2 regions of the Vibrio limimangrovi genome follow, and region 1 is predicted to be linked to the other one. Evidence: riboswitches for the same ligand, from Rfam matches in the RefSeq annotation. Region 1 holds a riboswitch; the other holds the start of a gene.

Region 1 (16,315 bases):
AGAATCGTAATAACGAGAAAAGACCACGTCCGGATAGCGCTGAACCAGGTTAGATAACAGGCTGCCAACTTCGACAATAAACTCATCAGCAACTTGCTTGTCCAGGTCCTCTTTAGCCAACTTCCAGTCGTGAATACGCACAAGTAACACCGCACCTCGTGCGCCACTTTCTAACAACGCGGACTCTAATTTGCTATCAAATAGCACGCGGTTTGCCGTACCGGTTAATTTGTCTAGGAATGTTTGAGTACGGATGAAGGTATCGAATCGGCTGCGCTCCTGACGCGCGTCCTGCAACTCTTCGATGAGTACATCGAGCGCTTCACTGGCAGTATATGGCCATTCGGATTCATCTCCCTTGGCGTACTGTTCAACGCGACCGGCCAATATCATTCGGCCACGCTCTTCGAGCATTTCTGAACCGGCCAACTGCTCCTTCAGCCAAGCCACACCACGCACTAAACAGAAAATGATAAGAATAACGGCCAGCGTAATAGACCAGAGTGCTTGCATGGAGTAGCCATAACCCAGATAAGGGGGAATAGCTTTGAAATAGATAACGTAATCTTGATTGTGAGTAAGTGGGAACTCTTTCTCAAACAAGACGGATTCATCCATTTGATGGGACGTATCTTTAAAACGATATACGACCGCATTATTGGTCGTTAATGTCATTTCAACAATGTTGCTGGCCTGCAGCATCTTTGGCATCCAGCGTTGCATTGAGTATGCCGCATCAGGATCTTCCATCTCCTTGTCGACCACCTCAACGATCCCTTCTAAATAATGGGTAAGGTATTCCTGCCCAAGTTTTTTAAAGGAAAGGGTTGCGCCGACAAATAAGATAAACATTGCGCATATGACGATCATGGTGACAAAGGCCACCAGCCGAGTGCTTAACTTCAGAGTTGGGGTATACCTCATGAATGCTGAATTCCTTTTCTATTCACTATATACCTTATTGAAATCTTTATACTTGAACCGTGTTTAAGAAACAATCTGATTAGTCAGATTGTGAGAAGCACGAGTATGTCATCATTACTTGCGCTACTAAAGTGTTAGTTATCGGCCACAAATAAAAAAACTCGAGCTTTTTCAAATCAAATTTAAGAACGAAAAAAGCCGCGATGTTCGCGGCCTTTTGGTGTCCATCAGGTAACCGTCAAAACGGAATGTCGTCGTCAAAATCCATTGGTGGCTCATTATACTGCTGCTGAGGAGCCTGCTGTTGCTTAGGTGCACTGTATTGTTGCGGCTGAGCAGGTTGCTGAGGTTGACCCCAACCGCCTTGCTGTGGCTGCTGTTGGCCACCCATTGCAGGAGCGCCAGCGCCACCTTGAGCTCGGCCACCTAGCATTTGCATTACGCCATTAAAGCCCTGAACGACAACCTCGGTAGTGTACTGATCCTGACCCTGCTGATTTTGCCATTTACGGGTTTGAAGCTGCCCTTCAATGTAAACCTGAGAACCTTTGCGCAGGTACTCACCAGCGACTTCAGCAAGTTTGCCAAACAGCACAACTCGGTGCCACTCAGTTTTTTCGCGCTGTTCGCCAGTCGCTTTATCACGCCATGAATCAGAGGTCGCAATAGTGATGTTTGCTACTGCACCGCCGTTCGGCATATAACGAATTTCAGGGTCGTTACCTAGATTCCCCACCAAAATAACTTTGTTAATTCCACGGCTGGCCATGATCTGCTCCGTTTCACTCTGGATATATAAAATTTTAGCGCACTAGAATAGCACGCTTTAATGATCTGATTAAAGTCTAATACTATTGTGTTCTATCTAGCCCTTGTCTAGAACCAAAATATCTATTCAACTTCTCGGTGTAGCATTTTTGATTCGTATTGCAGACAAAATCGGGCTTCCTTTGAATCTGAACGCATTTCTTCACCAAACATATAGCTCTAACGCGCCTTTAATGCCAATTTACCGCCTTCAGTGAAGTTAGAGAGATTGGAGCTAGTGAAAAAATCAGCCTACACCCGAAAGCTATTCCTGATTAGCATGGAAGAGAACGCAGCGAAGAAGGTAATCGCACTGGAAAAGTACATCGATATGAATATTCCCGTGATCTCGACGGATGCTTTAATGGAGTCCAAGCCTGAACATCGCAATAAGATCCTAATCATTGATTTCATGGAACATAAATCACTTGTTCAATCTATTAAGAATTTACCTTTGATATGGAAAAATTTTGAAACTGTTATTTTTAATGTTCCAAAGCGCCTTACCACCGATGAGCTACTCTCTTTTGGCCAACTCAAAGGCGTGTTTTATGCCGAAGATTCACTGAGACAAGTTGGCGAAGGGCTAAAAAATATTATTAATGGGCAAAGCTGGCTGCCACGAAATGTATCTAGTCAGCTTTTGCACTATTACCGGAATGTGATCAACACCCATACCGCTCCAGCCACGGTTGATCTTACTATTCGGGAGCTGCAAGTGTTACGCTGTCTTCAGAATGGGGCATCGAACAGTCAAATGGCAGAGGAGTTGTTTGTTAGCGAATTTACGATTAAGTCGCATCTCTACCAAATATTCAAAAAGCTTTCCGTGAAGAACCGGGTACAAGCCATTGCGTGGGCCGATCAGAACTTGATGTCTTAATTCATCACAACGTCATGTGCCGCAAATGCCCCTAAATCCTGGTGGCTCAGTCTTTTTCAACTCTTCAGCTCACACTTTTTCCTACTTTAATCATGATTCATACACATCTCTCGTGTTAAAGTGATGCGCAAACTCTTGATGATACTGACGAGAAAGGAAATTTCCCCAATGATAAAAAAATGTCTGTTCCCTGCTGCGGGCTATGGTACGCGCTTCCTACCTGCGACCAAGTCTATGCCAAAAGAGATGATGCCAGTAGTGAATAAGCCTTTGATTGAGTACGGTGTTGAAGAAGCAATCCAGGCCGGAATGAACGGCATGTGTATTGTGACAGGTCGTGGCAAACACTCAATCATGGATCACTTTGACAAAAACTACGAACTGGAACACCAAATCAGCGGCACCAACAAAGAAGAGCTGCTAGTAGACATTCGTGAAATCATTGAATCAGCGAACTTTACCTACATTCGTCAACGAGAAATGAAAGGACTTGGACACGCGATTCTGACTGGCCGTGAACTGATTGGTGACGAACCATTTGCCGTGGTTTTGGCTGACGACTTGTGTGTAAGTGAAGGCGACGGCGTTTTGGCGCAAATGGTCGCTCTGTTCAAGCAGTTCCGCTGTTCAATCGTGGCAGTGCAAGAAGTCCCAGTAGAAGAAACCCACAAATACGGTGTTATTTCTGGCGAAATGATCAAAGATAATATCTACCGTGTTGATGACATGGTGGAAAAGCCTGAGCCAGGTACTGCTCCAAGCAATCTAGCTATCATTGGCCGCTACATTCTTACTCCAGATATTTTTGAATTAATCGAAAACACAGAGCCTGGTAAAGGTGGCGAGATCCAAATTACCGATGCCCTGTTGAAGCAAGCCAAAGCGGGTTGCGTGCTCGCATACAAATTTAAAGGCAAACGTTTTGACTGCGGTAGCGTAGAAGGTTACATCGAAGCCACGAATTACTGTTTCGAAAACCTATACCTCAAAGATGAGAAAAAGTCTGAACTAGGTAAGCACGCAACAAAAAGAGAAGTCTAAACTTTTCAAACTCATTGATTAGTCATAACTATATATGGCCCGGTCGCAAGTCGGGCTTTTGTTTACTGTTTTTTTGTCCAGTATTTGTTTGCACATTTCTCACACTATGTAATACTTGCCGAACTTGGTTATACATAGAGCAAAAACGATGGATAAAATAGAAGTTCGCGGTGCCCGAACCCATAACCTTAAAAACATTAACCTTACCATCCCTCGCGATAAACTGACGGTCATTACTGGATTAAGTGGTTCTGGTAAGTCTTCTCTCGCTTTCGACACTTTGTATGCAGAAGGCCAACGACGCTATGTTGAGTCTCTCTCCGCTTACGCGCGTCAGTTTTTGTCTCTTATGGAAAAGCCCGATGTCGATCATATCGAGGGTTTATCTCCAGCGATCTCTATCGAACAAAAGTCGACTTCTCATAACCCACGTTCAACGGTAGGGACAATTACTGAAGTCTACGACTACCTGCGTCTGCTTTACGCCCGCGTCGGGGAACCTCGCTGCCCTACCCACCATACTCCTCTTGCTGCTCAAACGATAAGCCAGATGGTGGACAAAGTTCTGGAGTTGCCAGAAGGCAGTAAGATGATGCTACTGGCACCCATCGTTAAGGAGCGTAAAGGCGAACACGTAAAGACCTTAGAAAATCTTGCTGCTCAAGGCTTTATCCGTGCTCGTATTGACGGCGAAACCTGCGATCTTTCTGATCCACCAACACTAGAATTACACAAAAAACACACCATTGAAGTCGTCGTTGATCGTTTTAAAGTTCGCCCGGATCTACAGCAACGCTTAGCGGAATCTTTCGAGACGACTCTGGAGCTTTCAGGTGGCATTGCCGTCATAGCGCCAATGGACAGTGACGGCGAAGAAATTATCTTTTCAGCCAATTTTGCGTGCCCTAAGTGTGGCTACAGTATGCAAGAGTTGGAACCTAGACTGTTCTCATTCAATAATCCGGCAGGCGCGTGTGGCACCTGTGATGGACTCGGTGTACAACAATATTTTGATCCAAGCCGGGTCATTCAGGACGATTCACTCAGTCTGGCTCAAGGGGCGATTCGTGGCTGGGATCAAAAGAACTATTATTACTTCCAAATGCTCACTTCTTTGGCTGAGCATTATGGCTTTGATCTTCATGTACCGTTTAATTCTCTGCCGAAAAAAACACAAGAAGTCATATTAAAAGGATCCGGCCGCACAGAAATTGAGTTTAAATACATCAATGATCGCGGTGATATTCGCGTTAAACGTCACCCATTTGAAGGGATACTGAACACGCTTGAGCGTCGCTATCGGGATACCGAATCAAACTCTGTTCGCGAAGAACTCGCCAAATATATTTCGACCAAATCCTGCTCAAGTTGCAGTGGTACACGTCTGCGTCTCGAAGCGCGTAACGTGTTTATCGCTGACACCACCTTACCTGAAATTGTAGAGCTCAGCATCGCCGATGCCCTCGCCTTCTTTGATACGCTAAAACTGGAAGGTCAGCGGGCACAAATTGCAGAAAAGGTGATGAAAGAAATCAACGACCGTCTGCAGTTCCTTGTAAACGTGGGATTGAACTACCTTAACTTATCCCGCAGTGCAGAAACCTTGTCTGGTGGTGAGGCACAACGTATCCGCTTGGCAAGCCAAATTGGCGCGGGTCTGGTCGGAGTGATGTATGTGCTGGATGAGCCTTCTATTGGACTCCACCAGCGTGATAATGAGCGCCTGCTGAAAACCCTGACTCACCTGCGTGATCTGGGTAATACCGTGTTGGTCGTCGAACATGATGAAGATGCGATTCGTTGTGCAGACCATGTAATTGATATTGGCCCAGGCGCTGGTGTGCACGGCGGTAACGTCGTAGCGGAAGGCACAATGGCAGAGATCATTGCGAACCCAAATTCTCTGACGGGTCAGTACTTAAGTGGCGCCAAAGAGATAGCGGTGCCAAAAGAGCGTACTCCGCGCGATCCAAAGAAAACCGTCGAGCTTATCGGCGCAACGGGTAACAACCTGAAAAACGTCAACTTGTCCGTTCCTGTTGGCCTGTTTAGTTGCATTACCGGCGTTTCTGGCTCGGGTAAGTCGACCCTGATTAATGATACTTTCTTCAAAATTGCTCATACCCAGCTGAATGGCGCCACAACAGCGCATCCATCGCCTTATAAGTCGATCAAAGGCTTAGAGCACTTTGATAAAGTCATCGACATCGATCAAAGTCCAATCGGCAGAACACCTCGCTCTAATCCTGCCACATACACTGGTATCTTTACTCCGATCCGTGAATTGTTTTCTGGCACACAGGAGTCGCGTTCACGCGGTTACAAACCGGGACGTTTCAGTTTCAACGTGCGTGGTGGTCGCTGCGAAGCGTGTCAGGGTGATGGTGTCATTAAAGTTGAAATGCATTTCTTACCCGATGTTTATGTTCCGTGTGATGTGTGTAAAGGCAAGCGTTATAACCGTGAAACATTGGAAGTGCGTTACAAAGGCAAGACCATTGATGAAGTACTGGAAATGACGGTGGAAGACTCGCGCGAGTTCTTTGAGCCCGTACCAGCCATTGCGCGTAAATTGCAAACATTAATGGATGTGGGTTTGTCTTACATTCGCCTTGGGCAGGCCGCGACAACCTTGTCTGGAGGCGAAGCGCAGCGGGTGAAATTAGCAAGAGAACTGTCAAAGCGCGATACAGGTAAAACGCTCTATATTTTGGATGAACCAACCACGGGTCTGCACTTCCATGATATTCAACAATTACTGACGGTCTTACATCGTCTGCGTGATCACGGCAATACTGTTGTCGTCATCGAACACAATCTGGATGTCATAAAAACGGCAGACTGGGTTATCGATTTAGGTCCGGAAGGCGGACAAGGTGGAGGTGAGATAATCGCTCAGGGCACACCTGAAGATGTGTCCCAGATCGAAGGATCACACACAGCACGCTTCCTTAGTTCTATGTTGAAGTAAAAAAAACAGGTAAAGTACCAAGACCAGCCATTGCTGGTCTTTTTTCATTCAAAACAAAGCAATGTCTATGGCTACTATACATGTAAGTGGAACTAAGCTTTCACCGGAAAAAGTTCAGGTTCCTCTCAATCGCAAGTTTCTTATCGCGTTGGCTGTACTATTTGTACTGGCGATGCACTTTTTTATGCCCAATCCAGGTGGTTCAGGATTAGCTCTGTCATTCAATGCGACAACGTGGATAGCCTTCAGCTTTGCGCTCGGGATTGGTTGCTATCAGATCGCGCGTAATCAAGCCTTGAGGTACTCCAAACTAACCATCGGGCTGTTTATCTGCGTCGGCATCATGACCGTACCGGTATTTTATCCCAATGCGAATACTAGCCTGGCCGCTAATAAACTGATTGGGCTCTGGTGTGGCTTGCTGTTTTTCGTTGTCCTGCAACAATTCCATTTTAGTAATAAGCACCGTCAAAGAATCTTGTGGTTTATTGTCTTGGCAGTGGTTATAGAATCTATTTTCGGTCTGATACAATACCTCTATCTGAAGCCTGATAACCCTTTCGGTTACAACACAATTGCCAACAGCCCTTATGGCATATTCCAACAACCCAATGTAATGGCCAGTTTTCTCGCGACTGGGCTTGTGATTGCCAGCTACTTGCTGGCGCGTCAGCCCTATAAATACCATCGAAAACTGAGTGACATATATTTACTCTATGCCGTGCCTGTATTGACCTTGCCTTTAATCGTCGCGCTTGCTTCTCGCACAGGCTGGCTAGCCTCTCTGTTTGCAGTACTGTTGGTGATCCCATATATGTACCGCTACAACACCAGAAAACGCTTTATTCACTGGGTGATTTCTCTGGCAACAGGACTGGTGCTTTCTGTCGTTGTCATGTTCATCGCTTTTCCTGATGGTAATGGCTTAGCAGCCGAGAAAGTGAATATGGAGTCTCCTCGCGCTTACACTTTTCCTCAAGCCTTAGATATGGTGATTGAAAAGCCATTCACGGGATATGGATACGGAAAGTTTGAGTCTGAATACATCCTCTATACCGCTCGTCAGCATGCATTAAACGAAAAGTATCCAGCTGGATTACCAGCAATGGATCACCCTCACAATGAGTTGTTGTATTGGGGCGTCGAAGGTGGACTGTTGCCTGTCTTAGGTATCATTTTAGCCATGATATTAGTGCTGCGCAGACTCTATCAGGCAAAGCGTGGGACACGTTTAGCTTTGCTGGCCTTGTTTATCCCTATCGTCTTGCATTCTCAGCTTGAATATCCGTTTTACCACTCTTTAGTGCACTGGATAATTTTTATCATTCTACTTTATTGGGTAGATCAAAGAGTCGCGCGTTACCGCCAAGTCGGTTTTACGAAGATCACGAAAAGCTTACTACGTGTTACTAGCTTAGCTCTGCCTGCTGTATTTACGTTTTATATGCTGAGTGCCTTACATACCAACTACATACTGACGAAATTTGAAACAACACGCCCAAGTAACCCGGACATACTGAATCAAGTCAGTAACCCAGTGGCGTGGCAAGACAGGTTTGACTGGGATGTATATAGCAACTTCCTGAATATAGGCTTACATAAACAGGATCCAAGCTTAATTCAACCTTACATCGACTGGTCGCTGAAAATTATTAAAGATAAGCCGCGTCCGGCTTTCTATAATAATTTGATCCTTGCCTATCAGGGGTTAGATGACAGCAGTAAAGCAGAGCAAATCCGTGCCGAAGCGCAGTTCTTATTCCCTCGGATAGATTTTACTCAAGTGAATTATCAGCCGCCATCAAGAGCACAACCCGCGTCATCTGCACTGCCAGAAGCAGAATAATCAAACAAAAAAGCGAAGGATATCCTTCGCTTTTTCACTGTAGTTTCTGACTACACTATTCGGTCAGCGATTCTTCCAGTGCTTTCAGACAAAGAGCAACATTTTCAGGACGAGCACCGTAACCCATCAAGCCAATACGCCACGCCTTTCCAGCCAATGCGCCAAGCCCAGCACCAATTTCCAGGTTATACGTTTCTAATAGATGCGCGCGAACTTTCGCTTCATCAATACCTTCTGGTACATAAACCGCATTTAATTGAGGTAGGCGGTACGCTTCTTCAACGACAAACTCAAAACCAAGTTTTTGTAGGCCCTCTTTTAGTTTTTCATGCATAAGTTGGTGACGAGCCCACGCATTTTCCAGGCCTTCATTTTTCAGAATCAATAATGCTTCATGCAGAGAATACAGGCTATTTACTGGTGCGGTATGGTGATAACTGCGCTTTCCTTCTCCACTCCAGTAACCTAAAACTAAGCTCTGGTCTAGGAACCAGCTTTGCACTGGCGTGGTTCTGGATTGAATTCGATCAATCGCCGCCTGTGAAAACGTGACTGGAGACAAGCCAGGTACACAAGACAAACATTTCTGACTGCCAGAGTACACTGCATCCAATTGCCACTCATCGACTTTTAGCGGCACGCCGCCTAATGATGTAACCGCATCTACAATGGATAACGCGTTGTACTGTTTCGCTAATTTACCCAGAGCTTGAGCGTCGCTGACGGCACCGGTTGACGTTTCTGCGTGAACGAAAGCTAAAATTTTGGTATCTGGATGCTGTTGCAGGGCTTGCTCAACTTTATCGACAGAAACTGGCGTTCCCCACTCATCGTCAACAACCACGGCTTCACCACCAGCACGGACGACGTTTTCACGCATACGCTCACCAAAAACACCATTTCGGCATACGATGACTTTGTCCCCTTTTTCAATCAGGTTTACAAAACACGCTTCCATCCCAGCACTGCCTGGGGCAGAAACCGCGATAGTAAAGTCATTTTCTGTCTGGAATGCGTATTTCAACAACTGTTTCAGCTCATCCATCATGGCGATAAACAGAGGGTCCAGGTGACCAACGGTTGGGCGGCTCAAGGCTTGCAGTACTTGAGGGTAAATATCTGAAGGACCAGGTCCCATGAGGATACGGTGAGGTGGGATAAAACTTTGGATCGGCATGACAGCTCCTTGTTTAACGTTATTTCACCCGAGCGAGGATGATTATTTTTAGAATTTGGATTAAGTCTCGGGAATTGGAGAACTCACACTAATGGATTTTGTACTCCCCGGCAATTAGCGGTAAGTATTGAGTTCGAACCACTATCACAAATTCGTTAATAAAAAATATAAGATTAGCTTAAATATTGATTGACATTGAGGCCTCAAACCCGTTCAATGTTCGTGCTTTATGTGGAAGAGGAGCACTACCCAGGTAGATGATTTGTGGAACCGCAATTCCAAAACAAATTATTGAGGGGGAGTAGTGCCGAGGTAAGTCAAAATTGCAGGTTTTGGCTTGTCGGTTGACCTGGGTTGAGTCCCATCAACTGTCATCAGCACTGTCTGATGAAGAGCTTCTGAGGGTACATATTTCAAGTACATTTCAAATACCTCTCTTTTTGCTCTGTTCCTTTCCTCACTAAATATCGGATATATTTTTTTTAGGAAGTCGTGGGAGAACGCAGTGAGCGCACTTAACGTAGCAAAATTCGGTGGAACCAGTGTTGCCAATTTCGAGGCAATGAGCCGTTGTGCCGCCATTATTGAAAACAACCCAAATACTCGTCTTGTCGTTAGCAGCGCTTGTTCTGGTGTAACAAATCTATTGGTAGAACTTGCCAATGGTGTTCAGGATCAGGAGCAGCGTGCCGAGTTGCTACGAAAGTTAGCAGAAATTCATGATGCCATCTTAGATCAGTTAAGAGATGCTGCCGAAGCTACCGCTGAGGTATACGCGATTCTGGATACCGTAACCAGCCTTGCTGAAGCGGCATCAATTCAAGCAAGCACTAAGCTGACTGACCACTTGGTAGCATGTGGTGAACTAATGTCTACCCATATTCTGGCTCAGCTTATGAGAGAACGAGGCATTAATGCGGTGCGTTTCGATATTCGTGAAGTGCTGAGAACCGATAACAACTTCGGCCGAGCAGAACCTGATGTCGAAGCTATCTATCAGCTAGCTCAAGAGAAACTCGTTCCGGTATGTAAACAGTCTGTGGTTGTGACTCAGGGCTTTATCGGTTCGGATGAGGAAGGTAATACAACCACATTGGGTCGTGGTGGTAGTGACTACAGTGCTGCGCTTATTGCTGAAGGTGTTAAAGCTTCTGGCTTAGAGATTTGGACGGATGTCCCTGGCATCTACACGACTGATCCGCGTATTGCGCCGAAAGCGTCTCCAATCCCTGAAATCAGCTTTAGCGAAGCGTCAGAAATGGCGAACTTTGGTGCTAAGATCCTCCATCCTTCGACATTGGTTCCGGCACTGCGTCATGATATCCCGGTCTTTGTGGGATCCTCAAAAGATCCAGAAGCAGGTGGCACCTGGATACGCCATAAAGTGGAAAGCTCTCCGCTTTACCGCGCTCTCGCTTTGCGTTGCAACCAAACGATGGTCACTCTGCGTAGTGCAAACATGTTCCACGCCTACGGCTTTCTGGCTAAAGTGTTCGAAATTCTGGCTAAACACAAAATTTCGGTCGACCTGATTACTACGTCAGAGATCAGTGTCTCGTTAACTCTAGATCAAACCGATACCGCTGGTGGCGCACCAAAATTACCTCAAGCGGCTCGAGAAGAGCTGGAGGAGCTGTGTAAAGTAGAAGTCGAGCACGACCTATGTTTAGTCGCTCTTATCGGTAACAACATGAGTGGTACGAAAGGCTATGCGAAGCAAGTCTTCGGCACGCTGGAAGACTTTAACCTGCGAATGATTTGCTACGGAGCTAGCCCACATAACTTGTGTTTCCTTCTGCATAAATCAGAATCACAACAAGCGATTCAAAAGCTGCACGAAGAATTGTTTGAGCGATAATATCGATTTTATCGACATACAGAAAAACAAAGGGCTGCCAAAATGGCAGCCCTTTGTTTTCGATGGTTTAGCCGTTAATGTTCGGGCCTAACCATTTTTCTGCTTCTAGCCTATCCCAGCCTTTACGCTGAGCATAGCTTTCGAGCTGATCTTCCTGAATCTGTGCGATCGCAAAGTAACGAGAATCCGGATGAGAGAAATACCAACCCGATACAGAAGCTCCTGGATACATCGCGTAACTAGAAGTTAATGACATGCCAATGTTCTCTTCGACATTGAGAAGCTCCCATAACGGCCCTTTTTCCGTATGCTCAGGACATGCCGGGTAGCCTGGTGCAGGTCTAATACCTTGGTACTTTTCACGGATAAGGTCATCGTTGGATAAGTTCTCATCCTCAGCATAACCCCAGATCTCTTTACGTACATGCTGGTGCAGATATTCTGCAAACGCTTCCGCCAGACGATCAGCCACAGCTTGGATCATAATCGCGTTGTAATCATCACCTTTAGCCTTGTACTCATCTGCCAGTTCACGCTCACCAATACCACCTGTTACTGCAAACGCGCCAACCCAGTCAAGCTTACCGGATTCCTTTGGTGCAATGTAATCGGACAGGCAGTAGTTAAAGCCTTTCGGTTTTTCTGTCTGTTGACGAAGGTTACGCAGAACTTTAGCAACTTCAGTGCGCGATTCATCTGTGTACACTTCGATGTCATCACCCACACTCGCAGCAGGGAACAGACCACACATGCCTCGCGCTTGCATCAAACCTTCACTCTCGACACGATCAAGTAGCTCATTCGCATCATGGAACAAACGTTGAGCCTCTTCACCAACTTCTTCATGCTTGAAAATCGTTGGATATTTACCAACCAGTGACCAGGTCATAAAGAATGGCGTCCAGTCGATGTACTCACGTAAAGTCGCGACATCAAAATCATCAAAGATATGAATCCCCGGCTGCTTTGGAGCAGGAGGAGTATACGTATCCCAATCGATAGCTACTTTATTGGCACGAGCTTCCTCAAGAGTGACCGGCTTGGTTCTAGGCTTTTTACGATTGTGCTGATCACGTACTCGCTCATAATCCTCATCCAACTTTTCGACGAAAGCAGGACGGCGTTCATCAGACAACAGGGAGGTACAAACACCTACCGCTCGTGACGCGTTGTTCACGTAAACAACCGGATGTTTATAATTCTGTTCGATCTTAACTGCAGTATGCGCTTTCGAAGTGGTAGCGCCACCGATCAGAAGCGGAAGATTAAAATCAAGACGCTCCATCTCTTTAGCCACATGAACCATTTCATCCAAAGATGGGGTAATCAAACCCGACAGACCAATAATGTCGACGTTCTCTTCTTTGGCGACTTTTAGGATCTTTTCACACGGCACCATAACACCAAGATCGATGATCTCGTAGTTGTTACATTGCAGAACGACACCGACGATATTTTTCCCGATATCGTGTACATCGCCTTTCACCGTTGCGAGTAAGATCTTACCGTTTGTCTGACCGACCTGTTTTTCAGCATCGATAAATGGTTCTAAATGGGCCACAGCTTGTTTCATAACGCGCGCTGACTTAACCACTTGAGGCAGGAACATTTTCCCTTCCCCAAACAAGTCGCCGACCACGTTCATACCGTCCATTAACGGACCTTCAATCACTTCTAGTGGTTTAGAGGCATTAACGCGAGCTTCTTCTGTATCTTCAACGATAAACTCGGTAATCCCTTTGACTAACGCGTGTTCTAAACGCTTTGCAACCGGCCATGTACGCCATTCAAGTGCTGCGGCATCTTCTTCTTTACCAACGCCTTTATCTGCATACTCCGCTGCGATATCCAACAGCCTTTCTGTGCCATCATCACGACGGTTCAGTACGACATCTTCAACCGCTTCACGCAACTTTTCAGGTACGTTGTCATAGATTTCCAGCTGCCCAGCGTTGACGATCCCCATATCCATACCATTTTTAAAACAGTGGTAAAGGAATACAGCATGAATCGCTTCACGAACGTAGTTATTGCCACGGAAAGAGAAGGAAACGTTAGAAACACCGCCCGATATCATCGCGTGTGGTAAGTTACGTTTGATGTCACCAACCGCATCAATAAAGTCAACAGCATAGTTGTTATGCTCTTCGATACCGGTAGCAATCGCAAAGATATTCGGGTCGAAAATAACGTCTTCTGGCGGGAAGCCTACTTCATCAACCAAAATACGGTAAGCATTGGTACAAATTTCAATTTTGCGCTCACGGGTATCCGCCTGACCAACTTCGTCGAATGCCATGACGATAACCGCAGCACCATAACGGCGAATCAGTTTAGCCTGCTCAACAAACTTCTCTTTCCCTTCTTTGAGAGAAATCGAGTTCACGATGCCTTTGCCCTGAATACACTTCAGGCCAGCTTCAATGACTTCCCACTTGGAAGAGTCCACCATGATCGGCACTTTGGAGATTTCAGGCTCAGAAGCACACAGGTTCAAGAAGCGAACCATACATGCCTGAGCATCAAGCATGCCTTCATCCATGTTGATATCGATGATTTGAGCGCCGCTTTCAACTTGCTGACGGGCAACATCGAGCGCTTCATCGTATAGCTCTTCTTTGATTAAGCGCTTAAAGCGAGCAGAACCAGTGACGTTTGTACGTTCACCAACGTTAATAAATAACGAATCTTTATCGATAGTCAGTGGCTCGAGGCCAGACAAGCGACAAGCGACTGGTAAATCAGGTAACTCACGAGGTTTCACCTCTGCAACTACCTTTGCCATATGACGAATGTGATCAGGCGTGGTACCACAACAGCCACCGATCAGGTTCAAGAAACCACTTTCAGCCCACTCTTTTACATGCTTAGCCATATCCTCAGGGGACAAATCATATTCACCAAATGCATTCGGTAACCCAGCATTAGGGTGAGCAGATACAAAAGATTCTGATATGCGGGACAATTCCTCAACATATGGTCGTAGTTCGTCTGGACCGAGAGCACAGTTCAGGCCAAAAGAAATGGGCTTCACATGACGCAATGAGTTGTAGAACGCTTCGGTTGTTTGTCCTGACAAAGTACGGCCAGAAGCATCAGTGATGGTGCCAGAGATCATGACAGGTAGAGCGATACCCAGTTCTTCAAAGACCGAATCAACTGCGAAAGCACACGCTTTAGCGTTTAAGGTATCAAAAATAGTTTCGATGAGGATAAGGTCTGAACCACCTTTAATCAGAGCTCGAGTCGACTCTGAGTAGGCTTCAACCAACTGATCAAAACTGACGTTGCGGTAACCAGGGTCATTTACATCTGGAGAGATTGAACAGGTACGGTTTGTCGGTCCAAGTACGCCAGCTACATAACGTGGCTTATCTGGCGTTTTTGCCGTCCATTCATCGGCGACTTCACGTGCCAACTTGGCAGCGGCAAAATTTATCTCTTCGCTAAGGCTTTCCATCTCATAGTCAGCCATCGCAATAGTCGTTGCATTAAAGGTGTTGGTTTCTAGAATATCCGCACCAGCTTCAAGATAAGCGCCATGTATTTCCTTTATCAATTGAGGCTGACTCAACACCAACAAGTCGTTATTACCCTTTAGATCGCATTGCCAATCTGCAAAGCGTTCTCCTCGATAATCTTGCTCTTCAAGTTTGTATCCCTGGATCATGGTTCCCATACCACCATCGATCAGAAGAATACGTTGCTTCAATTGAGCTTCAATCTGTTGTCTTACATTACTTCCCACAGCACAGCCTCGTTCCTTTAACTATGAGTCCATCCTATCACACAAACTTCAGGAGTCTAGACGTCTAAATATGGAAATCATGATTATTTTATCGACCTCTTAACTTATCAAATAATCGCGAAAAAATGTTTGCTATTTGAGCAGCATCAGCCGAAAATTCCATTCATAAAATGTTACAAACAGAGTGTTCTAATGTCGGTCTATCATACTTTATGTTTTCTCTCCGCTGCTGCGATGCTAATAGCCTTTGTAAACAGTAAGATCGGGAAGATGCAAACCACCATCGCCATTACCGCTGGCTCAATGGTACTTTCACTCCTCATTCTAATTGCAGGTCAAAATAACTGGTTTCATCTCACAGAAATAGCCACAGAGACAGTAACCAGCATCAACTTCGAAAACTTCTTGCTCAAAGGTATTCTGGGATTTCTGCTTTTTGCCGGTGGCCTGGGTATTAAACTCCCAAACCTTAAAGATCAAAAGTGGGAAATTACGGTATTAGCACTTGGAGCCACTCTATTTTCGACTTTCTTTATCGGCTTTGTCCTTTACGGAATCTGCTCGTTGATCGGCATTCAATTTGACTTAGTTTACTGCTTGTTATTTGGCGCATTAATTTCGCCAACTGACCCGATAGCAGTGCTTGCTATTGTTAAAAAGTTAAACGCTCCAAAACGTATCTCGACACAAATCGAAGGCGAATCGTTGTTCAATGATGGCTTCGGTCTGGTTATTTTTGTCACCTTATTCACCATCGCGTTTGGTACGGAAGCTCCTACAGTAGGAAGCGTAACCATGTTATTTATACAAGAAGCGATTGGCGGTATTTTCTACGGTTTCTTACTTGGCCTGCTCTTCCACTACTTAATTAGTGCAACGGATGATCACTCAATGGAGCTACTGCTTACCATTGGCGTACCTACCGCTGGTTACGCATTTGCAGAGTACATTCACGTATCAGGTCCATTAGCGATGGTTGTTTCTGGAATTATGATTGGCAACTGGACACGCTTTATCGGCTTCTCTAAAGAGAGTGAAGATCACCTGGACCACTTTTGGG
Region 2 (16,315 bases), on a different contig from region 1:
GGGAACGGGTTAGAGTACAATGGACACACGATTTCTACACTGTTCGCGCAAAAGCGTAATTGGTTAAATCCAAAGTTTTATCACTTTATCTACGAGATACTTCGTTTCAACAAATTAGCGAAAGCCTTCACCAACAATGAAAACGCAAATTTGCAAACGCTTGGCGAATTTCTCGATGAACACAAATTTAGTGAGTTCTTCACTGACAATTACATTCTTCCTATGGGCGCGGCAATTTGGTCTTCTACGCTCGCAGACATGCGCCAATTTCCGTTGATGTTCTTCTTACGCTTCTTCCTCAACCACGGCTTGTTAGATGTAACAAATCGTCCTCAATGGTATGTAATTAAGGGAGGCTCTCGCGCTTACATTCCTCCACTTACAAAGGGGTTTGCTGAGAATATTCGCTTAAACAGTCCGGTTGAAAGTGTCACACGAAGTAAAGGTCGTGTTCTATTGCATGTGAACGGTACAACCGAGTGGTTTGATGAGGTGATCTTTGCCTGCCACAGTGATCAAGTAATAAAAATGATGGGTGATCCTAGCCATGAGGAGCGAAGTATTCTCGGTGATATGGCTTATCAAGCAAATGAAGTGGTGCTTCATACCGACACCAACCTGCTTCCGAAACGCAAAGCCGCTTGGGCATCCTGGAACTATCTGCTGGAAGGGCAAGCTGATGAGCAACAGCGCTTACCTTCGCTGACTTACAACATGAACATCCTTCAGCAGGTGCAATCTAAGCACATTTTCTGTGTCACCCTGAACAGTTCGGATCAAATAGACAAGAGCAAAGTTCTGCGCACGTTTACTTATCATCACCCGGTATTTACGACGCAGTCTATCTCAGCCCAACAGCGAAAAAGTGAGATTCAGGGAGTATCAAATACGTGGTTTTGTGGCGCTTACTGGTACAACGGATTTCATGAAGATGGGGTACGCAGTGCATTAGATGTGGTAAAAGCGCTGGATGCAAAATACCAGCAGCGCGATGTGTCCACGTTACAAAAAGGGGCGGCGTAATATGGCTAGTACGTTGAACAGTCGGTTGTTCATTGGCAACGTTCGTCACCGCCGTTTCACCCCAGTGTTACATGAGCTGAATTATTCGTTGTTTATGCCGGCTATTGATGTTGACGAGATTGATCAACTTGAGAATCAAGTTTGGGGATTCGGTACCCGCTGGTGGCATTGGGCTCGTTTTAAACGAAGCGATTACGTTGGTCAAGGCAACTTAAAAAACGCGGTACGAGACAAACTCGCTGAACTTACTGGTGTCCGATGTAACGGAAAGGTGATGGCAGTTTGTCATCTGCGCTATCTCGGCCTCTATTTTAGTCCGGTTAATTTCTACTATGTGTATAACGAGCAGGGAGAGTGGAAATATTTGCTGGCGGAAGTGAGCAATACGCCATGGAATGAGCGTCATTACTATGCAGTAGCCGCAAATCAAGGCGATGAACACTTTGGTTGGAAGCAAGATAAAGCGTTCCACGTTTCTCCGTTTAATCCTATGGATCAACAGTATTTATGGAAGCTTAAGCCGCTAACGGACAAACTCAGTATCCATTTAGAGTGCCACAAAGGAGAAAAACATTTTGATGCCACCATGGCAATGAAAGCGAAAGCATTGTCGGGCAAGAATCTATTAAAGTGTTTGATCGTAACGCCAATACAAACCATAAAAGTGGTTTTTGGCATTTACTGGCATGCTTTGAAGCTTTGGGTAAAAGGAGCGCCTTTTTATTCTCATCCTAAATATTCAAACCCGGATGTGAATCCCCCCCAACCAGAACAGAAAAATAAGGAAAGTAAGAATAAGGAGAATTCTGCATGTTGAATAGTGGCGTTATAACGTTACCGCGAGTACTTACTACGACTCAAAAAGCGGCTCGCAGAGTTATCTTTCAATGTTTAAAAAACATGGAAGTCGGCAATTTAACCGTGATAGAAACCTATGCTACGGAAAATAAAGACACCAGCGAACGCTTTTCCGCACCAGTTGCAATGTATCAGGGAAAGCCTGTAGTGGCGACGATTGAAGTGAAGCATCCTGATTTATACTCACGGATGTTGCGTGGCGGTAGTATTGCGGCTGGAGAGGCATATATGGATGGCTGGTGGGACAGTCCGGATCTAACGGCGTTGATGAAGTTAATGGCGTTGAATATGCGTGCTTTAGACCAGATTGAAGATAAGGGAAGTTGGCTGACCAAACTGTTATATAAATTCAGCCATTGGGCCAATCGCAACTCTGAGAATAAATCCCGGCAAAACATTCATGCACACTATGATTTGGGAAATGCGTTGTATGAGTCATTTCTTGATACCAACATGCTTTATTCTTCCGCTCTCTATCGACAAGATGATGAGTCATTAGAACAAGCGCAAATTAATAAAATGGCGCGCTTGTGTCAGCAGCTCGATCTTCAACCCACCGATCATGTTATCGAAATTGGCACAGGTTGGGGGGCAATGGCGATATACATGGCGGAGCAATATGGCTGTCAGGTAACCACCACCACCATTTCAGACGAGCAGCATGCTTACGCTAAACGTAAGATTGCAGAGAGAGGCTTATCGGATAAAATCACGTTGCTCAAAGAGGATTACCGAAATCTGTCTGGTACATACGATAAACTGGTTTCTATTGAGATGATTGAAGCGGTGGGGAAAGCGTTTTTACCGTCTTACATCAAGAAGTGTGAATCACTGCTTAAACCGGGCGGCTTAATGGCTATCCAGGCGATCACTATTGCCGATCAGCGTTTTGAATATTACAGCAATAACGTCGATTTTATTCAGAAGTACATTTTCCCAGGTGGATTTTTACCTTCTGTGACCTCTCTGACTCAAGCGACAACAAAGTACAGTGATCTTGTCGTGCGAGACCTGTTCGATATCGGCCTAGATTACGCAAAGACACTCAATGAATGGCATCGTCGATTTAATCTGGCTGAAACAGAAGTTCGCGAGTATGGCTATGATGACAAATTTATTCGTATGTGGCGTTACTACCTGAGCTACTGTGAGGGCGGGTTTCTGGCCCGAAGCATCAGCACCGTACACATGACGTTTCAGCGTCCATAATTCGTCATGAAAGTGTTGCTTGCTTCAACTTGGTTTCAAGTTTGCTGGTTTGCTGCGGTACTAGGTACTTATCAGTGGCAATGGTTTACCCTTGGTTTTACGTTGGTCACTATTGCCTATTGTGCCTTACTGGATGCTGCTTCACTAAAAGTCATCACTATCGTCACCCTTGTCGGGCTGGTTTTAGATAGTTTGAATCAACAATTTACTCTGCTTATATTCCCATCGGTATGGCTGCCTGTATGGCTTCTTTGCCTTTGGTTTGTCTTCGCCTGGTATGCCTGTCAATTAAAATCAGTTTTGTATCGTTTGCCAAAAATATACGTATCAATAATCGGTGGTATTGGAGGCGCGGCGAGTTATTTCGCTGGGTACAAACTCCAGGCTGTTGAATTTGGTTACGATGTCTATTTCACACTGATGGTTTTATTCGTGGAATGGTTCGTCGTAACGTTACTGATACTCAGGGTGTATGGAAATGCAAAGCTTACAGGGAAAGTTAACCAAGAATTTAATTAGCGTGTTACTCCTTTCTGGGCTAATCGTGCCGATTCCTCTGTATGCACAGAGTGTGGGTGCGGACACCACACATGTGAGTACAGCCGAATGGCGTCGATGGAAAACGGTCGGTGAAGCAAAACTGACTTGGTTTATCTTTGATATTTATGAGTCACGGTTAAGAGCACCGGATGGACGTTATCAGGTTAGTGCTGACGTATCGCCTCATCCAATTGCGCTCGAAATTTATTATCAGCGTGACATCACTAAACAGCAGTTGCTTGAAGTAACCGATGAGCAGTGGCAAAAGCTGGGAATAGAGAGATCCCTTCGTCAACAATGGATCTCTGTTCTGAAAATGATGTATCCAAGCATTAAAAAGGGCGACGAACTTGCCTACGTAACAGACGGCAAAACGGGGCAACTTTTTTATCGTCGTTCTGGAGATGCTTATCCTCAAACGGTTGGCTATGTCAAAGATGAAGCATTAAACGATGCTTTCCTCTCCATTTGGTTGTCGCCTAAAACCGAGTTTCCGAAACTTCGTAAACAATTAATAGGGCAGGTTACGCAGTGAAGAGCTTCAAATTGTTCATCGTTTTGGTGATGAGCGCCGTTACTATACTTATTAGTTCCTGCTCGGCAGAACTAGACAATTACCAGACGACGAAGCCCAGCTTTGACTTATTTGGCTATTTCGATGGCAATGTAAAAGCGTGGGGAATGGTACAAGACTACTCTGATAAACAAACCAGACGATTCGAAGTAGAAATTGTTGGCACGGTACAAGGTAATAAATTAACACTGGTTGAAGATTTCTTGTTTGATGATGGCGAAGTAGACCAGCGAATTTGGGTGATCACCAGACAAGACAACAACCGTTATGAGGGCAAAGCAGACGACATTATTGGCGTGGCAACCGGTCAGGAGAAAGGTAATGCATTACAGTGGCAGTATGATTTTGAGTTGAGAATGGACGACTCCATCATCACGGTTGCATTTGATGACTGGCTTTATCGTCAAGATAACAGACACGTGTTTAACCTGACTAAAATTAAGAAGTTTGGTGTCGAAGTAGGGACCATAACCTTATTCTTTAAAAAACAATAAGGTTTGGGCTCTTTATAGTCTAGATCCAATAAAAAAGGCTGATGTTCTCACATCAACCTTTAGCATTTTAGAACCTAGAACCTAGAACCTAGAACCTAGAACCTAGAACCTAGAACCTTACAGCTTGTCAGTCAACTCGATTGCTTGACCGATGTAGTTCGCTGGTGTCATTTCTTTCAGACGCGCTTTCTCGTGCTCAGGAAGCTCAAGACCGTCGATGAAGTTACGCATCGCTTCGCCATCTACGCGCTTCCCACGAGTCAGCTCTTTAAGCTTCTCGTATGGTTTTTCGATGCCGTAACGACGCATTACTGTTTGTACTGGTTCTGCTAGTACTTCCCAGTTCTTGTCAAGTTCAGCCAGAAGCGCATCGCGGTTAACTTCTAGCTTGCTGATGCCTTTTAGCGTTGAAGTGTATGCGATTACGGCATAGCCAACACCAACACCCAGATTACGTAGAACTGTTGAGTCAGTCAGGTCACGTTGCCAGCGAGAGACTGGCAGTTTTTGCGCTAGGTGGCCGAATACAGCGTTCGCAAGACCTAGGTTACCTTCAGAGTTTTCAAAGTCGATTGGGTTAACTTTGTGTGGCATCGTAGAAGAGCCGATCTCGCCAGCAATGGTTTTTTGCTTGAAGTGGCCTAGTGCAATGTAACCCCAAACGTCACGGTCGAAGTCGATTAGGATGGTGTTGAAACGTGCAACAGCATCGAATAGCTCAGCGATGTAATCGTGTGGTTCAATTTGAGTTGTGTATGGGTTCCAAGTTACGCCAAGAGATTCAGTGATGAATTCTTCAGAGAACTTGTGCCAGTCTAGTTCTGGGTAAGCTGACAGGTGTGCGTTGTAGTTACCTACTGCGCCGTTGATTTTCGCTAGGATCTCAACGTTTTCGATCTGCTTGTATTGACGTTCCATACGGTACGCCACGTTAGCCATCTCTTTACCCATTGTTGATGGAGATGCAGGCTGACCGTGTGTACGAGACAGAAGTGGAATATCACGGTACTCAACAGCAAGCGCTTTGATTGCGTCGATTAGGTTGCGGATTTCTGGAAGAATAACGGTTTCACGCGCTTCTTTAAGCATTAGAGCGTGTGAAGTGTTGTTAATGTCTTCAGAAGTACAAGCAAAGTGGAAGAATTCGTTTACTGCGTGTAGTTCAGGAACATCAGCCACTTTTTCTTTTAGGAAGTACTCAACCGCTTTTACGTCGTGGTTAGTTGTGCGCTCAATCTCTTTGATTCGGCGCGCGTCTTCTTCAGAGAAGTTTGCAGCAAGGTCGTCTAGGAATTGGTTAGCTTCTGCGCTGAATGCTGGCACTTCTGCGATTTCAGCAGTTGCAGCAAGCTTTTGTAACCAGCGGACTTCAACGATTGTACGGTATTTAAGCAGACCGTATTCACTGAAAATTTCGCGTAAAGCAATCGTCTTACTTCCGTAACGGCCGTCTACTGGTGAAACAGCAGTCAATGCTGACAGTTCCATGATGTTCTCCTGAATTGGGTTTCTAAATTTCGCGAGCGTTATACCAATAACTGTGGCATTTGTCACGAACATTGCGCAAACGTTTGCGCGAGGGTTATTTTAATCTAAAAAAACGAGCTCGCGATAAACGCGAGCTCGTAGTGGTGTCTTTTACAATCGAGCCAACAGGATTTGAGCCTGTTCGACCATCTTTTTGCGTCCAAAGATTAAGTGGCGACGTTTACCACCAACCTGACGCCAAAGTACGGCACAACGGATACCAGACAGCAGCAGAGCTCTGACCTTATGCTGAGTCGAGGTCTGTTGCAGTACCGCCGGAGTGCCAGTGACTTGGATACGAGGGCCAATAGGGCTGACAACATCCAAATAAATACTCGCCAGGTTGCTGATCATTTGGTCGTCCATCAGCTCAAAGTGCTCAGTCTGGCGTTTTGCCATCTGGATACGGTCACCCAGTTGCGACATCGCATCGTTACGAGCGGTTAATTTACGCTCTAATGCCATTAAGCTAATGATATAACGAGTAATCTCGCTGCCAGATGGCGTGCTGTCAATACCTTCTACCAGGCATTCTAGGCCTAGTTTTAGGTCCGCTTCGCGACCGAATACGCCAATGGTGTTGGCTGGATTCGTGTTCAAAATAGCGTTAATGGATGTTTCAAAGGCATCTTGATCACACTGTCCGTTTCTCGCAACTTGTTGAACCAAAGCAACAGCTTGGCAAATGCCTGCAAATGCGATAGTGCGGTCATAAAGTGTATTCGCCACGTAACAACTCCTAAGCTTGAGAATATTTAATGCGTTGTTCGATGATACCGCCACCTAGGCAAACGTCATCTTTATAGAACACGGCAGATTGACCCGGAGTCACTGCAATTTGTGGCTCGTCAAAGATCACTTTAATGTTCTCGTCATCGATTGGAATGATTGTACAAGGAATATCTTGTTGACGGTAACGAGTTTTTACCGTGCACTTCATAACATCGCGAATTGGCTCACGATCTACCCAGTGCAGTTGTGATGCAAGCAAGCCTTCGGATTTTAGCATCGGGTGATCTTTACCTTGAACGGCAATCAATACGTTACGCTTAAGATCTTTTTCACCAACGAACCATGGATCTTCATTGCCGCCGCCACCTTTACGGCCACCAATATGCAGACCTTTACGCTGACCAAGCGTGTGGTACATCAGGCCCTGGTGTTGGCCAATGACTTCACCTTCTGGTGTTTCAATGTTGCCTGGCTGAGCTGGCAGGTAACGTCCAAGGAAGTCAGTAAATTTGCGCTCTCCGATGAAGCAGATACCAGTAGAGTCTTTCTTCTTCGCTGTGATTAAGCCTTGCTCTTCTGCGATACGGCGTACTTCTGGCTTTTCTAAATCACCTACCGGGAACAGGCTACGCGCCACTTGCTCATGGCTTAATGTGTATAGGAAGTAGCTTTGGTCTTTGTTGCTGTCCAGACCGCGAAGCATCTGCGGTTTTTCTCCTTTTTCAGGAAAAGAGCGGCGCACGTAGTGGCCCATCGCAATGTAATCTGCATCTAATACTTCGTCAGCAAATTCAAGGAACGCTTTAAACTTAATTTCTTTGTTACAAAGAATGTCTGGGTTAGGCGTACGGCCTGCTTTGTACTCCGCAAGGAAATACTCAAATACGTTGTCCCAGTACTCTGCAGCAAAGTTGATGGTGTGTAGGTGGATGCCAAGCTTGTCACATACTGCCTGAGCATCGGCTAAATCTTCTGCTGCTGTGCAATATTCTTCGTTGTCATCTTCTTCCCAGTTCTTCATGAACAGGCCTTCTACTTGGTAGCCTTGTTGCTTGAGAAGATACGCAGAAACAGATGAATCAACGCCGCCGGACATACCGACGATGACTTTCTTTTGGCTGTTATCAGACATTACTAAACACCACTTAAATAAACGGGACGCAGATTCTAACAGAAACCACAGACCGGTGACAGATCCGAGACGGAAATCACAATTCGTTTTTGCTGCCTTTTTCAGCAACAAAAACAGCAACTGGTAATTTCACAAGTATAGAGGACTTATATATGGCATAGTTGGCCAAAATCCAAGAGGTAATATAAAGATGACTGACGAAAACCAATTCATGCAAGAAGCTGAGTTAATTGAGATTGTTGAAAATCAGCTGGAAGACGGGAATCCGTTAAAAGTGAAAGAAACACTGATGCGATTAATGATGACGGGGACGCCACGTGATGAAGCGGTTGCAATGATGGCTTGCGCAATGTCGATTGAAGTGTTCGATGTAGTGAAAAATGAGGGCGAATTTAATCTCAAGCGTTATATCGAGCACCTTAATCAGCTGCCAGATCTGAGCTTTATGGAAGGTGAATAATCCCCGATAAATAAAAAAAGAGAAGGGCAAACGTTTGCTATAATTGCCTTTATTGCTGCGTGATTGTTAGCGGTATAGAATCCGTTCTCTTTTTCATCCCTTACTCAGACTAACAATATGAAATTTCCTGGACAACGCAAATCCAAGCATTATTTTCCTGTTCATGCTCGTGACCCATTGGTGAGTCAAGCACAAGAAAGCAAGAAGATGACGCGTACTCACATCATTGGTATTGACCAAACTTTGGTGGATATTGAAGCAAAAGTTACCTCGGATGTGATTGAAAAGTACGGTTTGAGTAAAGGACACTCATTGGTGATTGATGATGTTACGGCGGAAGCCTTATATCAGCATCTTAAACAAGAGAACCTGATTACCAATGAGTACGCTGGTGGCACGATAGGTAATACGCTGCACAATTATTCTGTTCTTGCGGACGACCGTTCAACGCTGCTAGGTGTGATGAGCCAGGAAATTAAAATTGGCAGCTACGGTTACCGCTACTTATGTAACACTTCAAGCCGTATGGATCTTAACTACCTTCAAGGTGTTGATGGTGCTATTGGCCGTTGTTTCGCACTTATTACTGAAGATGGTGAACGTACTTTCGCGATTAGCGAAGGCCAAATGAACCAACTTCATCCTGATAGTATTCCAGAAAAAATCTTTAAGAATGCTTCTGCGTTATTATTGACGTCTTACTTAGTGCGATGCAAAGACGGTGATCCAATGCCTGAAGCAACAATGAAGGCGATTGAGTTTGCGAAAAAGTATGATGTGCCAGTAGTTCTGACATTGGGTACTAAATTCGTTATTCAGGACGATCCGAAATATTGGCAAGAATTTATTCGCGAGCACGTTTCTGTTGTTGCGATGAATGAAGATGAGGCAGAGGCGCTGACTGGTGAGTCTGATCCTTTAGCGGCATCAGATAAGACGTTGGACTGGGCAGATTTAGTACTTTGTACCGCTGGTCCTGTTGGTTTATTTATGGCCGGGTATACTGAAGATAGCGCAAAACGTGAAACGACTTTGCCATTGCTTCCTGGATCAATTGCAGAATTCAACCGTTACGAATTTAGTCGACCTGCTCCAAAAAATGCCTGCGAAACACCTATTAAAGTGTATTCTCATATTTCACCATATATGGGTGGTCCGGAAAAAATTAAGAATACAAATGGTGCTGGTGATGCGGCTTTGTCTGCCGTCCTTCATGATATGGCTGCAAATAAATACCACAAAGAAAATGTGCCTAATTCAAGTAAGCACAGTAATGAGTATTTAACTTACTCTTCTTTCTCGCAAGTTTGTAAATATGCGAATAGAGCAAGCTATGAAGTTCTAGTTCAGCACTCTCCGCGTTTGTCGCGTGGACTACCTGAACGAGAAGATAGCCTGGAAGAGGCGTATTGGGAACGTTAATTTAGTCTCAGGTTACAGTTTATTTACAAATGTAAAAATGGCGCATTATGAAATGCGCCATTTTTTATTTATTTAATACAAACAAAAAGACTCCCTAAGGAGCCTCTTAATCGTATATAGAAAGCAAATTAGATTAGGAAATCATCCAGTGATTTGCCTGCATCAAGCTGTTCTTGGATTGCAGAAGGAGTACGACCTTGGCCTGTCCAAGTTTTTTCTTGGCCATTTGGATCAATGTACTTGTATTTCGCTGGGCGAGGTGCACGCTTAGATTTTGCCTTAGTCTTAGTTTCGCCTGACAGCGCATTAATAAGAGCCTCAACGTCGATGCCGTCTTGTGCAATTTTTTCTGCGATTTCAGCTAATTTAGCTTCTTGCTCAGCTAGTGCTGCGCGTTCTGCTTCTTCCGTTTCTTTGCGCTCAGTTACAACAGTTGTTAGTTTATCTAGAGCTTCTTCCAATTGTTCTAGAGTCAGCTCACGAGAAAATGCACGAAGGCTACGGATATTTAGAAGTGTTTTAGTCAGCTCTGACATAACGATTCCTATTAATAGGTGAAAGTGTATGGCATCTCTTATCGTTACGATCAAATAATGCCATGCTATAAATAAAGCGGTAAGTCCTTATATTTAACTTTATCTTTTACTGATGTGCAAATACTAAATCGTGATTTCGATTAATTTTGTCTAATTTTTTATAAGAAATGAATATTAGAGCGATATAAAAGTATTACATGGAAGTTTGAGGTTAGCCGAAATATTTTAATTACTTCGATTGTGAATTCACATTTATAAGTGACAGGGTGTTTCCACTTGAACAAAGAGATAAAGTAGTGCGTGCTATTTGTTGTCACATTTGTTTTATTTATCAATAAAAGTCAAATAATGATTTTTATTGAGTAATAATAAGGTTTCATAAAATGGCAATGATAATGATTGTAGTTGCATACTATCGGCATTTAGTTCTGAAACTAAACCGCTCTGTTTTGGGAGAAATATAAGTGTAATTTAGTTTGATGTGTTGCATTGACTCTCGTCATAAGTACAATGACGCCTCCTGATGCAATATAACAGCTAGATTGTTGCCATTATGTATGTCTAATGGTCAATTGTTTGTTATTGCCGTAGAGGCGCAGTCTCGAAGAGTAGCTATTATTGGGGTGATGCCAATGAATAATAGTGGAAGGCGAAGACTGCCGAAGCAAGTGGTCGATCAATATTACTTGCTGGGGTTGTATCCGAAAGGAACAACACTGCCATAGTATATTTACATTAAACTATGGAGCGCTACTGTAGGGTTGGGTGGAGTGTTCGCTTCCCTGTCGCTAAGTTCAACATGAGTTCGTTTTTATAAAGACGTGACTTGTCTGCAGTAGATCTCTAGCCAAACTTTGGTTTTTGAAGATCATGAATTTAATAGATTTTTCTAGTTCTCCTGTTTCATTATTGCCACCGCTTGTCGCTTTGACACTGGCGATTTTGACACGACGTGTATTAATTTCTCTTGGAGTAGGTATCGTACTGGGTGCGGTTCTACTGAACAGCTGGTCAGTTGGTGATACCGCTGGCTATGTTGGTACCCAAGTCTCTTCTGTCTTCGTTGAAGATGGTGGCCTTAACACTTGGAATATGAGCATTGTTGGCTTCCTTATCTTATTGGGGATGACAACCGCATTGTTGACGCTCTCTGGTGGTACGCGTGCATTCGCAGAGTGGGCACAATCTCGTGTTAAAAGTAAGCGCGGCTCTAAACTTCTTGCTGCCTGTTTAGGCGTATTCATTTTTGTCGACGATTACTTTAACAGTCTTGCCGTTGGTGCAATTTCTCGTCCAGTAACTGATCGCTTCTATGTATCGCGCGCTAAATTAGCGTATATCCTCGACTCAACCGCAGCGCCAATGTGTGTAATCATGCCTGCATCGAGCTGGGGCGCGTACATCATTACCATTATTGGCGGCATCTTAGTTTCGCATGGTATTACCGAGTACTCAGCTCTGGGTGCATACATTCGTTTGATTCCGATGAACTTCTACGCGGTATTCGCATTACTGATGGTATTTGCTGTTGCCTGGTTCGGTTTAGATATCGGTAAGATGCGCGAGCATGAAATCTCTGCGTCTCAGGGGCGTGGTTTTGATAAAGACAATGAAAACGATGCCCCTGAAGCTCATGAAATTAACGAAGAGCTTGATATCCGCGAGAGCGATAAAGGCCAGGTTTCTGACTTAATTCTGCCTATCGTGACACTGATTGTGGCCACTATTGCTTCTATGCTTTATACCGGTGGTCAGGCTTTAGCGGCTGACGGCAAAGCGTTTGCTTTACTAGGCGCATTCGAGAACACCGATGTTGGTACTTCTCTGATTTACGGTAGCTTACTTGGTCTTGCGGTTGGTCTATTTACTGTGCTTAAGCAGGGCATTCCAGTGGCTGAGATCATTCGTACGCTTTGGATTGGTGCAAAATCAATGCTTGGTGCGATTTTGATTCTGGTCTTTGCGTGGACGATCGGCTCTGTTATCGGTGACATGAAAACAGGTTCTTACCTATCGACGTTGGCACAGGGGAATATCGACCCACACTGGTTGCCGGTTATTCTGTTCTTGTTGTCTGGTTTAATGGCATTCTCGACAGGTACGTCTTGGGGTACTTTCGGTATCATGCTGCCAATTGCTGGCGATATGGCTGGAGCAACAGATGTCACACTTATGCTGCCAATGCTAAGCGCCGTGTTGGCTGGTGCGGTATTTGGTGACCACTGTTCACCGATTTCAGACACCACCATTTTGTCGTCAACAGGCGCTCGTTGTAATCACATTGATCACGTATCAACCCAGTTGCCTTATGCGTTGTCTGTGGCGTTAGTGTCTTGTATCGGCTTCATTGTACTCGGTATGACGACGTCAATCGCGATTTCGTTTGCAGCTGCATCACTAGCCTTCATTATTCTGTGCGCGGTACTTTCGTGGATGTCTAAAGCTAAGATGGCATCATACCAAAACGTATAGTGAAATTGAGTTGATAAAAAAGAGGAAGCTCCGCTAGAAATAGCGGAGCTTTTTTTGAAACGCGATTTAGGTGAGGGGGGCAATCGCGTTTTTTGGGGTTAACTAATCCACTGGATAAGGTGCAGGACAATCCTCAGGTGAGGCAACGAAGACTTGAACATGATCGTTGTTGTTCATATCATCCAGTAAGGTTTTAACCGTATTGACATTAGTAGAAGTACTCCACGCATTAATTGCCATTGCAATGATGTCTGCGACAGGTGTCCACTCTCCATTAAACATTATTGTGCCGTCAGGATTATTTAATTGATGACGAGTATTAAAGATAAACGCGAGTAATTGTTGCGCTAACTGTTCTCTCGGGTCATCAATGCTCTCAGTCAAGAAATGCGAGATTTCAGCCTGCCAAGTCCCTGCTTCCCATACATCTGACTCGTTTTTGAAGGCAGATTTAACTGGGATTACACCACCCGTAAAGTATCCATCGAATGGCTCATCACCTCCGACAAAATAGCTACTAGGAGTCGCGTAAGGGGCTAGGCTATTAACATGATCTACATCGGCTTCAGTTAAACGAGGTAGACCAACTTTGTTGTGCCAGTAGCCTTTGGTATTAAAGTCTGCTTCGGTTGTACAAACGTTGTTAAAGTAAACTTGGTTACCGTCGTTACCATCACTACGGTTTCGAACCACACCTTTTACCACAGGCGCACCATTCTCTTCGCTCAATACTGACTCAACATCAAAAGTGATGTTATAAGCACTGGTATTCATCCACGTTGGGGTAAGACTCGCTACATCCTCGCTGATTGAGTATGGTGCTGGGTCGTCGCCTCTTACGTTAGGTACTAGAACATGGAATTCAACACATCCATCGCTGCCGGTTGTTTTGCGAACTGAACCATCGGCTTCCACTGGAGTTAAGGTTTCTCCGGCTTCTAAGTAACCTGCATCAAGCAGTAATTTTTCTAGGCGTTCAAATTCATCATCGTCGTAGTTGCCAACTATACCGTCTGGAGCGAATGGTTTTGGTACAGGCACACTGTCTGGAATGACGAGCGTGACTGGCCAGTCAGGGATAAGTGTTTCACCTTCATCATGTGCACCATTACCATCTGCATCGAATGATTTACACACTTCTAGACTAGCGATACCAATAGAACCGAAGCGAATGGTTAGCACTGGATCATCATCAAAGGTTGGCTCAGCCCACGCACTTGGGATAAAACCAGTATCACTTTCTTCTTCGCCACTTGCTTCATCCGTATCCTCACCAGCGGAGCGTCGAACATTACCAGTAATGTTGTCATGACAAGCTAGTGCATTGGCAAAGCCAATATGAAGGTCGCCGTCTGAGAATGTTGGTGCGAAGTCACGTAGATCGGCAAAGGTGGTGAAGTGCGTAAACGGCGTATTCATGGCAGAAAAACCTACGCTTTGAGCCCACCACATAAACTGGTCAACACTCCAAGGTCGGTCTTCAACACCGAATACGCTGAATGTAACTGGTTCATCAGGAGAGTCATTAGACAGTTTAGTATTGCGCATGTTTGGATCCATGGTTAGATCACGAAGACCAAACTCCCAATTCGGAATAATTTCATCAACAAGTGGGTCGTATTGACAGTTGAGGTTTTTATCGTGGAAAGAGCGAAGTGCAATATCAAAGTTAGGTGGTTCAGGAATCACAGATTGCGCTTTGAAGTTATCCGTTTTCGAGTTACGAGGTATGAAACCAAAGAAACCATCACAGTTTTCACCAGTTTCAGTGCTGCCAAGGTCAGTACCTTCACAGGCTGCCTCTACACTTTCTGCAGTGGATACCCAAGCTTTGTAAACACCACCTGAATTCGGTGTATTCGCAAATGGGAATAGTTGTATGGTTTCACCATCAGGCATTTCAGCCGGGTTAATATCTAAGTACTCGCTGCCTAACTGGTGACTACATTCTATCTCTACCGATTCTGGTACCATCTTACCGCGAACCCTTACTTCTTGAGTAATAGTTACGAAATCGTTTATAAAAGTCACACCATCTTCGCCATCAAAATAGAAAAGACGACACGCTAATGGTTCTGCATAAAAGGCATCCGCGTTTTTAGCATTTTTGCCTTTGAGTTTAACATCCTCAAAGCAAGTACCACCATTAGTGTCAGCACTGCCTGGCACACTTGATAATAAACATTTACCTGATGGATCGGTTACCTGGAAGTAATATAGACCAGCGGGAAGTGCGGCTGCCGTTCTTGGTGCATTTGGCCCAGGGCCGCCATCTAAAAAGACTTCTTCTTTAGATTCATAGCGGACATTCTCATTGACGATATCGCCTAATGGTGTCGTCGTGAATATAGCGCCATCTAATCTAGCAAAAGCTGACATTGAAAACGTGAGAGCTAGTGAAGATACCGCAAGAGTCGCTGTCCTTATTGTGGAAAATTTCCTGTTGGTGTTCATTTTCTGCTCCTGTGTCATCGTATTGAATGACTAAGAAGCAAAGGAGCAAAGAGCGTGCCTATTTTAACTTGTTGATTTATATAGGCCGAAATTCAAGCTTTTGAGGCTAAAGTTTTAAGTAAATGATAATAAGAGAGTTTGCTGTTACACAGTGTCACGTTACAGCTGTACAGTGTTAAACACTCAAATTGTATTTCTTCATCAGGCGATAGAGTGTCGTTCTGGATATACCAAGATCGCGCGCAGCAGCACTCATGTTATGTTTATTTTCTTCAATGGCTTGCAATAGATAATCGAGGTCAATTTGATCCGCTGATGGGAGTAGTTGCCTGTCGTTACAATCAAGCCCAAGATCATCAACGAGTAACGTGTTGTCTTCGCACATGACGATCGCCCGCTGGATAACATTGCGTAATTCACGAACGTTGCCTGGCCAGCGATGTTTTAAGAGCATCTCTTGGACTTCTTCGGACATACTACTGACCTGACCGCCAGATAGCTTTGTTAAAAAGTGCTCTGACAGCATAAGAATGTCCTGACCTCTTTTTCTTAATGGAGGGATGGTGAGCGGTAATATGTTAAGTCGGTAAAATAGGTCTTCGCGAAACTCACCTTGTACTACTTCACTTTTTAGATCGACGTGGCTCGCGGCGATGACACGACAATCTACATCGATAAACTTATCGGCACCAACTTTGTGTATTTGCTTACTTTCTAAGAAGTGCAATAGGTGGATTTGCAGATCAGGAGGCATGTCGCCGATTTCGTCTAAAAACAGCGTGCCTTTGTGAGCTTTTTGAATAAACCCGATACGGTCAGAGATAGCGCCGGTAAATGCCCCTTTCTCATGACCAAATAATTCAGATGCGATGAGTCCGCTAG

What was found. A riboswitch is a leader RNA that binds a small molecule or an ion and turns the genes downstream of it on or off. The one in region 1 is predicted to bind lysine.
Region 2: another riboswitch for lysine. It lies ahead of tet(35) (tetracycline efflux Na+/H+ antiporter family transporter Tet(35)); the one in region 1 lies ahead of lysC (lysine-sensitive aspartokinase 3).

The regions. Positions count from the first base shown of each region.
Region 1 covers NZ_JBSUGF010000015.1:97,133-113,447, forward strand. The annotation lists gene csrD (RNase E specificity factor CsrD) at 1-924, opposite strand, end outside; gene ACWYU8_RS19040 (single-stranded DNA-binding protein) at 1,163-1,693, opposite strand; gene ACWYU8_RS19045 (LuxR C-terminal-related transcriptional regulator) at 1,970-2,614, shown strand; gene galU (UTP--glucose-1-phosphate uridylyltransferase GalU) at 2,783-3,655, shown strand; gene uvrA (excinuclease ABC subunit UvrA) at 3,804-6,626, shown strand; gene ACWYU8_RS19060 (PglL family O-oligosaccharyltransferase) at 6,694-8,472, shown strand; gene ACWYU8_RS19065 (pyridoxal-phosphate-dependent aminotransferase family protein) at 8,528-9,649, opposite strand; lysine riboswitch at 9,877-10,055, shown strand; gene lysC (lysine-sensitive aspartokinase 3) at 10,155-11,507, shown strand; gene metH (methionine synthase) at 11,575-15,255, opposite strand; gene ACWYU8_RS19080 (cation:proton antiporter) at 15,448-16,315, shown strand, end outside.
Region 2 covers NZ_JBSUGF010000008.1:97,851-114,165, forward strand. The annotation lists gene ACWYU8_RS11200 (NAD(P)/FAD-dependent oxidoreductase) at 1-1,023, shown strand, start outside; gene ACWYU8_RS11205 (DUF1365 domain-containing protein) at 1,025-1,840, shown strand; gene ACWYU8_RS11210 (class I SAM-dependent methyltransferase) at 1,834-3,090, shown strand; gene ACWYU8_RS11215 (DUF2878 domain-containing protein) at 3,097-3,609, shown strand; gene ACWYU8_RS11220 (chalcone isomerase family protein) at 3,569-4,165, shown strand; gene ACWYU8_RS11225 (DUF3833 domain-containing protein) at 4,195-4,698, shown strand; gene purB (adenylosuccinate lyase) at 4,816-6,186, opposite strand; gene hflD (high frequency lysogenization protein HflD) at 6,337-6,954, opposite strand; gene mnmA (tRNA 2-thiouridine(34) synthase MnmA) at 6,965-8,089, opposite strand; gene ACWYU8_RS11245 (hypothetical protein) at 8,280-8,549, shown strand; gene ACWYU8_RS11250 (inosine/guanosine kinase) at 8,667-9,971, shown strand; gene ACWYU8_RS11255 (DNA-binding protein H-NS) at 10,100-10,507, opposite strand; lysine riboswitch at 11,088-11,268, shown strand; gene tet(35) (tetracycline efflux Na+/H+ antiporter family transporter Tet(35)) at 11,378-12,979, shown strand; gene ACWYU8_RS11265 (hypothetical protein) at 13,082-15,433, opposite strand; gene ACWYU8_RS11270 (sigma-54 interaction domain-containing protein) at 15,609-16,315, opposite strand, start outside.